DNA from 4 places in the Alkalihalobacillus sp. MEB130 genome. Region 4 is predicted to be linked to each of the others. Evidence: riboswitches for the same ligand, from Rfam matches in the RefSeq annotation. Region 4 holds a riboswitch; each other region holds the start of a gene.
What was found. Region 4 has a riboswitch for cyclic di-GMP ahead of N0O92_RS00985 (HD-GYP domain-containing protein). Riboswitches for the same ligand answer to the same signal wherever they lie in the genome.
Positions count from the first base shown of each region.

Region 1: another riboswitch for cyclic di-GMP. It lies ahead of N0O92_RS16725 (methyl-accepting chemotaxis protein); the one in region 4 lies ahead of N0O92_RS00985 (HD-GYP domain-containing protein).
Region 2: another riboswitch for cyclic di-GMP. It lies ahead of N0O92_RS04635 (type II secretion system protein); the one in region 4 lies ahead of N0O92_RS00985 (HD-GYP domain-containing protein).
Region 3: another riboswitch for cyclic di-GMP. It lies ahead of N0O92_RS12835 (bifunctional diguanylate cyclase/phosphodiesterase); the one in region 4 lies ahead of N0O92_RS00985 (HD-GYP domain-containing protein).

Region 1 covers NZ_JAOANA010000017.1:56,866-60,428, reverse strand. Annotated here, with positions in the region: gene nhaC (Na+/H+ antiporter NhaC) at 1-585, opposite strand, end outside; cyclic di-GMP riboswitch class I at 1,016-1,098, shown strand; gene N0O92_RS16725 (methyl-accepting chemotaxis protein) at 1,270-2,172, shown strand; gene N0O92_RS16720 (SNF2 helicase associated domain-containing protein) at 2,348-3,563, shown strand, end outside.
Region 2 covers NZ_JAOANA010000003.1:220,954-224,516, forward strand. Annotated here, with positions in the region: gene N0O92_RS04630 (bifunctional folylpolyglutamate synthase/dihydrofolate synthase) at 1-1,251, shown strand, start outside; cyclic di-GMP riboswitch class II at 1,506-1,588, shown strand; gene N0O92_RS04635 (type II secretion system protein) at 1,702-1,926, shown strand; gene N0O92_RS04640 (type IV pilus modification PilV family protein) at 2,087-2,524, shown strand; gene N0O92_RS04645 (prepilin-type N-terminal cleavage/methylation domain-containing protein) at 2,524-2,979, shown strand; gene N0O92_RS04650 (hypothetical protein) at 2,976-3,563, shown strand, end outside.
Region 3 covers NZ_JAOANA010000011.1:131,502-135,064, reverse strand. Annotated here, with positions in the region: gene pfkA (6-phosphofructokinase) at 1-377, shown strand, start outside; gene N0O92_RS12840 (YkvI family membrane protein) at 878-1,957, opposite strand; cyclic di-GMP riboswitch class I at 2,126-2,210, shown strand; gene N0O92_RS12835 (bifunctional diguanylate cyclase/phosphodiesterase) at 2,306-3,563, shown strand, end outside.
Region 4 covers NZ_JAOANA010000001.1:191,469-195,031, reverse strand. Annotated here, with positions in the region: gene N0O92_RS00990 (LysM peptidoglycan-binding domain-containing protein) at 1-1,057, shown strand, start outside; cyclic di-GMP riboswitch class I at 1,526-1,596, shown strand; gene N0O92_RS00985 (HD-GYP domain-containing protein) at 1,678-2,670, shown strand; gene N0O92_RS00980 (methyl-accepting chemotaxis protein) at 2,873-3,563, shown strand, end outside.

The DNA.
Region 1 (3,563 bases), on a different contig from region 4:
AGCAGGGATACCAACCCACAACATATGACGTATATGTTCAAATAAATCCGTTTTGGCAACAGATGATGCGAGATTGGTTGTATCGGATAATGGAGACAACTTATCGCCCACTAAAGAACCAGAAATAACCGCTCCTGCTACCATCGCCATAGGAATACCTAGAATCGTTCCTACAGCCATAAACGCAACACCGATGGTAGAGACCGTTGTAAAGGCGCTTCCTACTGATATACCCATAATCGCCGTTGCGATGAAGGCACTTGGTAAGAAATAATCAGTTGAAACAATTTGAAAACTATACGCTATCAACGTAGGAATCGTTCCCGATGCCATCCAGACGGCAATAAGGACCCCAATTAGCATGAAGATCATAATTGGTACGATACCTGATTTTACCCCTTTAATCATTCCCTCTTCCAAAGCAGGCCATGGTACACGTTTTAGTAGTCCATAGCCAATAATAAGGATAATTACTATGAAAATCGGTACATGCGGATGTGCAGCGAAGTGAATTAGCGAAACCCCGATCACACTTAAAATCATTCCAATAATAAGAAGAGCTTCCCATCCTCTTAATTTAATCATTTTCTTTCTTCCTTCCTAAGCCATACCTTTGAAACATAGTTTAAAAAGATACGAATACTTTCAAAATATAATAGATTTGTTCCTTAGCACAAGAACGCTTAAACGCTTTTAAGTGTTAAAGTAAACATACGTGTAACTATAAAGAGACTTTTAAGAGAAGTCAACTAGTAGATTTGAAACTGAGTAAGTAATACTTTTCAACTAATCGAGAAGATTTCGCCTCTTCAATTTTATCCATGCTTATAAGTTATACTTGCAAGCTCAGCCGTGGTCCAAAAAGATAAACACTGAGAGATACTACCTGAATTTGGATATTTTACAACGCTAATGGACTTTTCCCCCAAAATTTCTTTTTATGATATTATGGAAGTAAATAGTAAGAATAACGATTAGTTTCATCTAAATCGACTTTACTAGATGACAACAACTTAATAGAAAAAGGCAAAACTTTCGAAAGGGAGTGACGCAAAGCTACGGGCCTAACTCTTACGACATGGTCGCCGGGCTACCAAAGGAATAGATCGAAACCATTTGGCAAAACAGGTTTCTTTTTTTATGGACAGAAATGAGAAGGAAATGGCTAGTCTGTATACAACTTTTTCTTGTAAGAGATGAAGATTAACGTTTATGGAAGTCTATGTACGAATGAACAAATCATGAGCAAATAATAGAGGAGTTATAAGAATGAGCCATATTAGTGTACTATCAAAAATTGTGAATCAAGAAGCTGCATTAGAAGCACTCAATCGATCTTATGCGATGATTACGTTTAACTTGAATAAAGAGGTTCTTTGGGCAAACGAGAACTTTGCTAAAGGAATGGGATATGCAGCAGAAGAACTAATCGGATTGAGCCATAAACGTTTTTGTGTTCCGGAATTTGCCAACAGTAGCGAGTATGAGGAATTCTGGGGAAAATTAAAAAGTGGACAAAACTTCAATGAGAAAATTTTACGAGTCAAAAAAGGTGGTGAGCCGATTTGGCTACATGCTTCTTATTCGCCTGTGCTGAATGAAGAAGGAGTCGTCGTCGCTGTCTTAAAATTGGCTAGCGATATAACGGATCGAGAGCAAACGGTAAATGATCTCGTAGAAAAGCTACAGCATATTTCAGAAACCCTTCAAGAGAGCTCAAAAAAAGGGATCGAAACGATTATGAGTGTTTCTTCAAATACAGATGTTGTCACAAATGACTCAAATAAAAACATTGAAATTCTCGAAAACTTAAGTGATCAAATAAAGTTAGTTAAAGTCAGTTTAAAAAACATTCGTGACATATCTGCCCAGACGACCGTTTTATCTCTCAATGCCGGGATAGAAGCGGCAAGAGCAGGTGAACATGGCAGAGGATTTAATATAGTCGCTATTGAAGTGAAAAAGCTATCTGATCGAGTCAAATCAGTGGTAGAAGAGATTCATTGCAATATCGAAGCAATGACAACAGAAATCGAAAAAATCGGCAAGACCCAAACCAATATACAGAAAAACCAAATGCTGATCAACGAAGCCGTTGAAGAGTTTAACAACATGAAAGAAAATTCAAGCCGATTAAAAGAAGGAGCCGAAGCGTTTAAGGAAATTCTTTAGAGAGGAAAATCCTGGGAGTGGGTCAATTCAAGGTATTACCTACTTAAGTAAGCGAAAGAAAGCTCATAGAGATCATGATTCATCATAGCGTGATGCCATAAGCTTGACCTTTTTTGTTCATTCAAATTGTGATAGGGTTTAATTAACGACGAAATCAAAGAAGAGAGCGGAAGTCATGGAGATGAAACTAACTCACAAGATGATTAAAGAAATATGCGGTACGGTCTCCTATAAAAAAGGGGACTCTTTTTATCGTTCCAATAAAGTGACATTTCAAGAGTACAGCTTTGATTTCTGTAAGGCGACCGTTAGCGGGAAGGAAGACTTTCATGTCACCATTGAAAAAGGAGAAGCTGGGGACATTCAGATGACATGCAGTTGTCCTACCTTAGCCAATTTTCAAAAAAGCTGCCAACATATTGCGGCCGTTTTACTTTCGATTTATGATCTGCAACGTCAAGGAACATCTCCTTTACGTGTACAAGCCGAATTAGCTGCCTATGGTGAGTTAACAAAAGACTTTATCTCTCTTTTTCAAGAAAAAGTAACACAATCAAGTGGCCAGCAACGTTATTTTGAAAAAAGGGAAGTTCTGAATGTCAGGTTTACCATTAAACCTGTTTTGATCGGAAGAAATCAGCTCTTCCTTGGAATGGAAGTTGAGATCGGGAAGACCAAAGTACAAAACATACGAGAGTTTCTAGAAAATGTGAAACAAGGTAAACCTAGTGTAGGTATCTATGACCCGAGCATTCACTGTTTCTCCGAGGAAACAGATGCCGTTATACAACAGCTTATTAAGATTATTCATGATGAAAAAGCCTTTCTCGAAGCAATGCCTGCTGATACGAATCAGACATTACTGATTCCGCCATCCTCTAGGGAGGACCTTATCGCTTTATTCTCAAAAGCCCCATTCATTTCGCTTATGCATGATGGTCATGCATTTGAACGATTCAAACTGGTGGAAGGGGCACCTCCTATCCAGTTTACACTTAAAGAAACCGAGGGTCTCGATTATCAATTGGCAATCAAAGGGTTTGAGCGAATGAGTGTTTTACCACTTTATCGTTTGGTGTTGTGTGGAGGGGACGTGTTTTTGCTAGAGGAAAAAGATTGCGATCGATTATTTGAGTTAAAACAAATGCTATCGTCCCCAGATAAAAATATCGTTCCAATTCCACAGGGAAAAATTGAACTTTTTCTTACAGAAATTGTGCCTGGTCTGAAAAAAATTGGTGAGGTCCACCTTTCAAAAGTGGTGTCTCAGAAGTTGTTGAAAGCCCCACTTGTTGCCAAGCTCTACTTGGATCGTTTGAGAAATCGACTTCTTGCAGGACTGGAATTTCATTATGACAATATTCTGATTCAACCATTAGAAAGTCGAGACA
Region 2 (3,563 bases), on a different contig from region 4:
TTAAAACGAATGGAATGGATGCTGGAGCGTTTAGATAATCCTGAATTAAAGCTAAAAACCGTTCATATCGGTGGAACAAATGGAAAAGGTTCAACGGTCAGCTTTATGAGGCATGTGCTAGAAGCGGCTGGATATAAAGTGGGAACATTTACATCTCCGTTTATTGAGTGTTTTGAAGAGCGAATTTCGATTAATGGGAAACCAATTGAAGAAGAGGCTCTTGTCGCTGGGGCGAATCGTGTTCGACCTCTTGTAGAGGAACTAGCACAAACCGAACTAGGAAGCCCAACTGAATTTGAAGTCATTACAACCATCATGTTTGATTACTTTGCAAACGTCGCTAAGCCAGACATTGCTTTAGTCGAAGTTGGATTAGGCGGTCGTTTTGACTCGACGAATGTCATCACACCTCTTGTATCGGTTATTACTTCGATTGGGTTTGATCATATGCACATTTTAGGGGACACGTTGGAGGAAATTACGTCTGAAAAAGCTGGCATTATTAAAGAGAACGTGCCAATTGTTTCAGGTGTTTCCCAAAAAGTGGCGCAGCAACTAATAGAGGATACAGCTAACAAAAGTCATTCTTCCTTTTACCAGTTAGGAACGGATTTTTCAGAACGTTTGTCTGTTGTTGATGGAAGAGTTCAAGTTTTTACATTAGAAAGCGTATCGACTAAGTACAATGATGTAAGGATTCAAATGCCAGGTCCGCATCAAAGACAAAATGCGGCTGTTGCGTTTAAAGCAATTGAGTTACTCGCGAACCATGCAGACTTTTATGTAAGTGAAGAAGCCTTTTATTCTGGAATGCATGCCACAACGTGGACAGGTAGGTTTGAACAAATTAGTGACAATCCTCTCATTATTCTTGATGGAGCTCATAATAAAGAAGGATTCGAATCCTTATCCAAAACACTTGAACTGCATTATCCAGAAAAGTCTTACCGATTCTTACTAGCGGCTACGAAAGAAAAGGATATGAGTGTATTATTAAAGCCTTTTGAAAAGATGAACGCTACTTTCACATTTACTAGCTTTGAGTTCTTTCGAGCAGCTGAGAGCCAAACCCTATTTGAACAAGCTCAAGTATTACAAAAGAAATACAATGATGATTGGGAACTAGCGTTAACAGAAGAAGTACGATCGCTACGTGAGGATGAAATGTTAGTTGTAGCCGGTTCATTATATTTTATCTCATCTGTTAGGGAGAAGTGGCATCAGTCTGCATTTATGTATGAGAAGATATGATGGTTTTTGTAAGGAATGTTCCTGTGGATTGTCTATTTATTTATATATAGAGCGCAATATAACGGAAACCAAAACAACTTGCAAAAAAGATAGAAATATGTTGAAAAAATTTATGAACCTGGTAAGATGAATACAGTTAGATAATAACCGGGTCTTATGTACTGTATTTATCTGGTTATTCTTACCGAAAAGATTTTATTGCTATAAATAAACACATTATGGTATATTTTAACCAGTTCTTAATAACTACAAATGATATTTAAGGAGCTATGAAATACGACTTGTAACTGGGCACCTAAGTCGTACGGAGCGAGTGGTGCAACCGGCCTTTACAACCATTACTTTGGTTTGTTTGGGCCTTTTTTTATGGTATAACTAGCATTCTACTTTTGTATTTAAGAGCTTCACTCTTAAAGATATATATTTCCGTAAAACAGGGAGGAACATCGAATGATGAAAGCTTTAACGAAACGACTTGGATTGAACAATCAACGCGGTTTTACGTTAATTGAGGTATTAGTTGTTATTGTGATTTTAGGTCTACTTGCTGCAATTTTAATACCTAACGTAATTAGTTGGATTGATAGGTCTGATGAACAACTCGATATAATAGAAGAACATATCGGTGATGACCTAAATCAAATAGAAGGCTATTTTGATAATGATGGGGAATAAGATTAGTTTTGATGTGCTGCCACCTTTTGTGGCGGCATCTTTTTTCAAACAATAGTTTTCTATTATTTATAAAAATAAAAATTGTTTTATACATAGTATAAAACTATTGTTCTTCTATAGTTGCAAGAACTGATCTAAGAAATATACAGGAGGACACACCATGAACAACGAGAAAGGTATGACATTGATTGAGTTGCTAGTCGCCATTGTTATTGCAGGTATCATTGTTGTACCTCTTGTTACTCTCATGGTGAGCACTCTTACGGTTTCGCAAAGTCAGGGGAAAGAAACGAATATAGCGTATGTTGCCCAAGAAGTAATGGAAAAAGTGGTTCATCAAACCCCAACACTTGGGATCGGACAGTATTGTTGGAGTAATATGGAAGGTCAGTGTAGTGGATACACGCTTCTTACTAACCTTTATAGTAACTCTGCCGTGCATGACGAAGTCGTTGTCATCGTTCGTGTTACTGATTATGAAGGTCCGTTTCATGAAGTGACGGTCAAAGTATTAAATGAAACAACGGTATCTAACGGTTCAAACGAGGTTGCTCGTGAAAACGAAATTGAACTGGTAACGGTGGTGAGAACGCCGTGATGAATCAAAGAGGATTTACGCTAGTAGAAGTGTTGGTTGTTATTGTGATTTTAGGGTTGTTTCTCCCAGTTGCTTATTCCTTAATTTCCTATACGATGGATGGCCAGAGACAAGTGATTGCAGAAAATGAAGTGCAAATAGAAGCAAGGCGCATTATGGAATATATGACAGAGAAAATGCGAGACGATGCTAGATGGGTTGGGGAATCGGATTCGAATATGAAACTAGTCAAAAACGAGACGGTTTGGTTGATTTATGAAAAGGAAGGTACTCTTGGAAACATGAGGCTTCCTGGGGCAAACGGCCGCGTGTTATCACAATCGATTGAAACGTTTATAGTAACGGAATCTGATTCAAGTACCCAAGTTAAGCTCGAAATTACAAAACCTCGCGCTTCGATCGTGCTAGAGTCGACGATTCACTATTCGAGGTTTGTAAATGAGGTGAGCGAATGAATATGAAAACTCTTTTATCTTCTCAATATGGGGGCGCTCTCGTTACCGTTTTAGTTGTGATTGTCCTTTTTTCAATTGCCGCTCCCATGCTCGTGAAGGTGACGGTACATAGCAAAAATTCAATAGAAACCAATGTAGAAACGCAAGAAGAGTTTTACAGAGCAGAAGGGGCGCTCAGACTTGTCCTTCATGAGATGGAGTCATACCGAGGAAATCATGTAGATTTGCTTGATGGAAATGGAAACGTCGTAAAAGATGGGGCAGGAAATGAAATTCAAATTCAGCAGGTAGGTCCCTATTTTTACTTGCAAGACGGAGTCATTCCTTCTTCAAAGGTGATAGGTGAGAGGACCGTTAAAGTTGATATAACGAAAATAGAAATAGACTCTGAAACATATAAAGCAACTTTAAAAGCGAATTATGCGGATGGGCCATCTATTGTAGCACGAGAGCTCACAGTAACGGTAAAGAAAGAACAAAGGCCCATAATTGAACAGTCAGGTCAATTTTTAAGCGGGCCTATTCGATATACGTCAAGTTTCGAGTATGGGCAAAATAGTCGGCATACACACGATGAGTTAAAT
Region 3 (3,563 bases), on a different contig from region 4:
AACATAATATGGAAAACATAATTGATCGACTGGAGCGCGGAGCCAAACGCGGGAAAAAACATAGTATTATTGTAGTCGCGGAAGGAATTGGCTCTGGTGTTGATATTGGCGAGAGCATTCAGAAGCAAATGAACATTGAAACACGGGTAACAGTCCTTGGACACATTCAGCGCGGTGGTTCTCCAACAGGATTTGATCGCGTACTAGCTAGCCGATTAGGTGCTCATGCCGTTGATTTATTATTGGATGGGAAATCAGGACTAGCAGTGGGGATAGAGAAGAATCAACTAGTTAGTTACACCTTTGATGATGTTTTTTCAAAGCCTCATGAGATCGATACAAAAATGTATGACTTATCAAGTCAACTTTCCATTTAAAAAAAGACGTGCCAGCTTTTTATGTAGCTGGCACGTTTTTTAATGGCTGTTTTTGTTGTTTTTAAGGCGTATGTGTTCACCACATGCTCGTTCCATTGCGCTTCCCCGAATCTGTTAAAAAGTGCTCGATTATTTCGGACTTGAAAAGGAGCTTCGATCCGCTCCCGGGATGGGGGGCACGCTTTCCGCAGGCGGGCGTTGAACTAACCGGCTTGCGCCGGTGGATTTCAACTTGCCCTTCCCTCCTGCAGGAGTCGGCCCTCCCATCCCGTCCGCTTTGTTGAGAGGAAAGATAGAAATTCCCTACTATTCAACGATCAAAAATAATAGGAGAATTAGCGTGAAAAGGCCTTTGAGAAATGAAACTCAAAGGCCTTTGTCTACAGTCTGAAGTTTAATTTTCATCAAACATTTCACTATCAGTTTATTTTATAATGTAGATATTACATAGATGTGGTGAATCTAATGATATCAAGGAGGTTGAAAACTGGTTAATCAGTTTACTCTACACTTTTTATTTCATTACGTTTGAAGAACCATACATATAATAGTCCAGCAAAAAAGATAAATCCGCCATAGCCGACAGCAGGATACAAATACGTAACCAATGTTGAAAATCCAACCTGGCTAACGATGAAAGCGGCAAATGTTGTTCCAACGATGAGCCATATGCGGTGTTTCTGATCAACAAAGGTCATCCGAGAAACAAAGCCGTACAGATTGCTTACAGCGGTTGAAAAAACAGCAGATAACAAAACAACCGCAAACAAAAGTTGAACGATAGGTGAAATAAGCGACGCAATATAAATCATCGGTACTTCTACATGAGCAACGTCTGTAATATTAGATAATACACTAAAATAAATGGCGACCACACCAACACCAAGTCCAAGCGCACCTAAAAGTGCTCCCCACAACAGGGTACTTTGGTTTTTGGCATTGGGTCCAATCGGAGCTAAAATGGCAACAGCAATGACTAAATTAAAAGAAGCGTAATTCAAAGCAGCAACAAACCAGTTAGGAGCCGCACCGACTAGAGTAGTCGTTAATTCAAGGTCAGCACTTGTAACAGGACTACGGTAAATTCCATATATCGCAATAAAAAGGACAGCCACTAGCAATACAGGTACAACAAAACTGATCGCATTAATAACCCCTTTGATTCCACGAATAACCGTAAATAGAGCAACTACAGCCATGAAAATCGTTCCCCACCAGGAAGATAACCCGAACTGTTCGACAAATATAGCTCCAGATCCAGCAATCATAGCAGCGAGCGCACCAAATAAAAAGATCGTTATAATCAAATCAATAAGCGATCCTAGCCATCTTCCATTTGAAAATCGGACAACTTCAACGTAAGCAGAGGCACTTAATGCTCGTCCAATTACTAATATCATATAACCAAAGATAAAAAATAGGGCAGATGCTAATACAATTCCCCAGATTCCAAGCAATCCAAACGCACTAAAAAATTGGAGTACTTCTTGACCAGAAGCAAAGCCAGCACCTACAATGGTTCCAATATATGTTGCTGCAATTTTAAATGCATTAATATTTGTAGGTGAATCAGTTGCCACAGAAAACACCACCAATGTGAGTATTTGTAAGAATTCTTAGTATGGATGTTATGGGAGATTCTTATTAGCTTTTCAAAAGTTAGAATAATTGCTCTTTTAATCGAAAGGTGTTGTTTTTTGTCGTATTATCCTATAATATAACTATAGTACCAATACAAATGAACGATATTATGATAAAGGCAAACTATTTGAAAAAATAGGACGCAAAGCTTAGGGTCTAAGGTAGGAATACTATGATCGCCTGGTTACCAAGTATGTTACATATTTATGTGATTTTTTTGGCTATTCTGCATCCACTTGTAGAATAGCTTTTTTGATAAGTTTTTTAGCAACTGAGGGGGAACACACATGATGGAAGGTAGAAACGAAACGTTACATTGGCAAAACGAAATCGTGGGGATGCTTGCAGCAAACAAACCCCTTTCATCCATTTTAAAAACAGTCGTAGCAAGCGTCGAGTTGCAGCTTCACGGGGCGATTTGTTCCATATCATTATATAACCAGTTCCAAAACAAATTAGAGAGACCGTTTTCATTAAATCTTTCGGATGAGTACTTGATGGAAATTAATGGATTAGAAGTTGGTCCAAACGCGGGGTCTTGTGGAACAGCCGTATACAAGAGGCAAACAACGATTGTTTCTAATATAGAAACGAACTCACTATGGGATGACTATCGAACACTTGCAAACAAGCATCATTTAAAATCCTGTTGGTCTATTCCTATTTTTTCACCAACGAACAACGTACTCGGTACGTTTGCTCTTTATTTTAAAGAAAATCGTGAAGCTACAGGAAAGGAACTTGCTCAACTAGAGCAATTTGCACAACTTTGTGGGATTGCCATTGATTATAAACATACGAAAGAGGAAATGTACACGATCAAACATATTGATTCATTAACAGGCTTAGCGAATGCTTCACAATTTAAAAGAGAGGCGAAGCAAGCGATTGATCAAGCAAAAAAAGAAAACAAGATCGTGTCGTTTTTATTTATCGATCTAAATCGCTTCAATTTAATTAACAACATCGGAGGATACGACGCGGGGGATAAGGTGTTAAAAGAGGTTACAAAGCGCCTAGTACAACATATACCACCTACCGCTCTACTTACACGATGGAATAGTGATAAATTTATTATTTTGTATCCTAATACTACGGCTGAGAAGATGAAGCAAAATAGTGAACAGATTATTGAATTATTATCAACACCAGTCCAGTGGGAGGAACATGATTTTATTTTAACGTCAAGCATTGGAATAAGTAGTTTTCCACTAGATAGTGAAAATGTTGATGATCTTATCAAACATTCAGAATCTGCGATGAATGATGCGAAGCTAAAGGGAATGAATCAAGTGCGCAGATATTCACCGTCAATGGACAATCAGTTATCGAATCGGTTGTTAATAGAGAAAGAATTAAGACAAGCGATTACGACTGAGGACTTTGTTTTACATTATCAATCACAAGTAACGCTAACCAATAACGAAATGGTTGGAGTCGAAGCACTCGTTCGATGGTCGCACCCAACGATGGGGATGATTTCACCTGCAAGTTTTATTCCGATTGCGGAAGAAACAGGCTTAATCATTCCTCTTGGGGAATGGG
Region 4 (3,563 bases):
AACGATGATTCCGGTTAGATTTTTAGGGGATAGCTTAGGAATGACAGTCGAACGAGATGCACGAGCAAATACTGTTGGACTGTCACAAAGAGCACAATCGGTTCAAACTACTTCGTACACAGTTGTAGCTGGAGACACATTATCAAGAATTGCTAGCCGGTTTAATACGACAGTAGCAGCCCTGCGCCAAGCCAACCATTTATCATCAGATCTAATTTTTGTTGGACAAGTGTTAACGATTAGTGGCTCTGCTACCACTCCAACGGCTAATACACCACCGTCAAGTAACCCAACTACTTATACGGTTGTAGCTGGAGATAGTCTTTTCGCAATCGCGAATCGATTTCAAACGACGGTACAGGCTTTGCGAGAAGCCAACCATTTACCTTCAGATATGATTCATATTGGACAAGTGTTAACAATCCCAAGCACATCAGGTACTTCTTCCCCTACCCAAAACCAAACGGTAACAAGAACCGAAACGACGCATACAGTACGTTCTGGGGATACAATGTGGGGACTTAGTCTGCAATATGGAGTTCCTTTTAATGAGTTGTTAACTTTTAATAATATGACAGATCGTAGTACGTTAAGGGTTGGTCAAACCATTAGGGTTCCGGTCTTTCATGTCCCAGTGAGACCTGTGGTTAGTGCTCGTCACGGAGAACTGCTTGATTGGTGGACAGAGGCTAGATATGTGTATTCAACAGGGAAAATTGCAACCATTACAGATTTTGACACAGGAAGAACGTTTCAAGTGAGACATACTATGGGTGGTAACCATGCTGATAGCGAGCCATTGACGGCAAGAGACACGCAAACCATTAGGGAAATTTGGGGAGGAAGTTTTAACTGGACACCTCGAGCAATTATCGTTGAAGTTGATGGAAGACGACTAGCGGCCGCGATGCACTCAATGCCACATGGAGACCAGGTGATTCGCGATAATAATTACAACGGCCATTTTTGTATTCATTTTTTAAATAGCCAACGTCATAGTGATGGACTAATACAGGATACGATGCAGGCGCAAGTGAGGAGAGCGGCTGGAAGGTAGAGATGGACGAAGGAGTTCTTTTAGCTTGCGTCATAAAGGATAAACTGCGGCAGAAACCTTAAACCCGGGGGACGGTTCTTCGTGAAGCGCTGATGAAGGACAAAGTAAGGGAGAAACGTAAGTAGAACGTCCTTCACCAAGCCGATGAAGGACGAATAGAGGCGAATCGTAAAGGAAAAGTCCTTCATAAGGTTGATGAAGGACAAATCAAGGAAGTAACCAAAAGGAAACGTCCTTCATAAGGCTGATGAGGGACAATTGAAGGCAGAAACCTAAAGAGAAAGTCCTTCATAATACTGTTGAAAAAACGTACCGCATTGGTTTAATCCAATGCGGCTTTTTTAATAAAGGCCCTCATTTATTCTCTCATGTCATAGAGACAGTTAAATATAATAATGTAAAATCTCTCTGTATAATCTATGATAAATATGTAGAATTGTGTAAAATAGACTAAGAGAGAAAACATTTAAACGATACTAGCAAACTTGGACGCAAAGCCACGGGCCTAAGGAAAAGACTATGGTAGCCGGGTTGCCGAAAAAACTGATAGGTGTATATCTGTTTTGAGGTATTCGCCTATCAGTTTTTTTAAAGGGTATAAAAGAGAAGGAGCTTGTCTTATGAGAATGATCCACATCGAAGAATACAATCAACATACTATGCAACTAGCTAAGCCGATTTTTGACTCAAAGCGAAGAGTGTTGCTAGGAGCAGGAACGATCATCCATCCGAAGTATCATGCGAAGTTAGTGGAGATTGGTGTCAAATACTTATTTATAGAAGACGCAAAATCACATGGGATCTCACTAGAAGAAATGATGGATATGCCAACTTGGTTGGATATCATAGCAGTTACAGAAACAGCGTATCAAGCTTCAAAAGCGAATCAGTCTTTGCCACTTATCCCCATTCAACAAGCAGTGAAAAAATTAATTGAAGAAGTCAAAAAGCGTAATGCGATTATGCTTATTCCGACTACGGCGGTGGATCAAGGACTAGCCTTATATGCGCATGTGGTGAACGTTACGTTAATTGCTTTGCAGATAGGGAAAAAGCTACGTTATACATATAGCCAGCTTAATGATTTAGGAGTAGGATGCTTGCTGCATGACATTGGCAAAACAAGGACTACAAACAAAGAGGATCATCCGCAAGTCGGGTTTGACATCATAAGAGCGAACCGTGAAATTAGTTTGGTGTCAGCTCATATTGCTTATCAGCATCATGAAACATTCGATGGAAAAGGATATCCGCGCAAGCTTTCGGACAATCAAATTTTGGAATTTGCACAAATATGCACGGTTGCAAATGATTATGATCATATGATCTCAAAAGAAGGATACCTGCCACACGAAGCGATTGAACAAATTATGGCGTTATCTGAAACGACGTATAGTTACCGAGTTGTTCTCGCTTTTAGTCAAGCCATTATTAGTTACCCGCCAGGCACTCAGGTTCAGTTGAATATAGGAAGCAAAGGAAAAGGCATTGTAACAAGAATTCAATCCAATCCACATCGGCCGATTGTTCGTCTGCTAGAAGTGAATAAAGAAATAAACTTGAGTGATCAGCCTACTATAATTGTGGAGAGTATAATAAGAGAAAAGAATTGATTAATGAGAAGAGAAAGGGAGCTTACACACAAGAAGTAGCAACCTTTCTCTTTTTCCTTATGACTAACTTTTTCCCTATATGTACAGTGTAAATACAACTAATGTATAATATTGTTGTATATTGTGTAAAAAAGTCGAAAATTGTAGAATTGATTATAAGACTATTAAGATAGTATTCATTAAATTAACTCGGGGGACAACCATGAAAACGTTTAATAACATGAAAATGGCAACAAAGATTAACGTGTTAGTTTTAACGATTCTATTCATTTTTGCTATAGTGATTGGAATCGTCGTACAGCATCTAGTCGCAGATGGGGTAAAAGATAGTGCGGTTGAAAAAGCTCGTTCAGATATGTATTTGTCTTTTAAGGCTATTGACCAACGCTATCCTGGAGAGTGGGAAATCAAAGATGGTTCCCTTTATAAAGGAGAGACACAAGTCAATGATAATTTTGAGATGGTCGATTATATCGCAGAAATGACGGGTGGGACGGTCACAATTTTTCAAGATGATACTCGTGTCACTACGAACGTATTAGTAGATGGACAGCGGGCGATTGGGACACAAGCGTCAGATATGATCATCGAGCATGTTTTGCAAAATGGACATAACTACTTTGGGGAAGCGAATGTAGCTGGTGTTATGAGTCAGACGGCTTATCAACCTATTAAAGATGCTAGTGGTACTACAATCGGAATGTGGTTTGTCGGAGTGTCTCAGCACTTTATTGATGAGACCATATCTAAAATTTTGACGGGACTTATCGTCGTACTTGTCATTGGTGTGGCAATTGCAGTTGTAGTTGTCCTTTTATTTGCAAATCAAATTAGAAAGCGGTTGGCAAACGTTGGACAAGCTCTAGCGATGGCTGGAAACGGAGACTTTACAA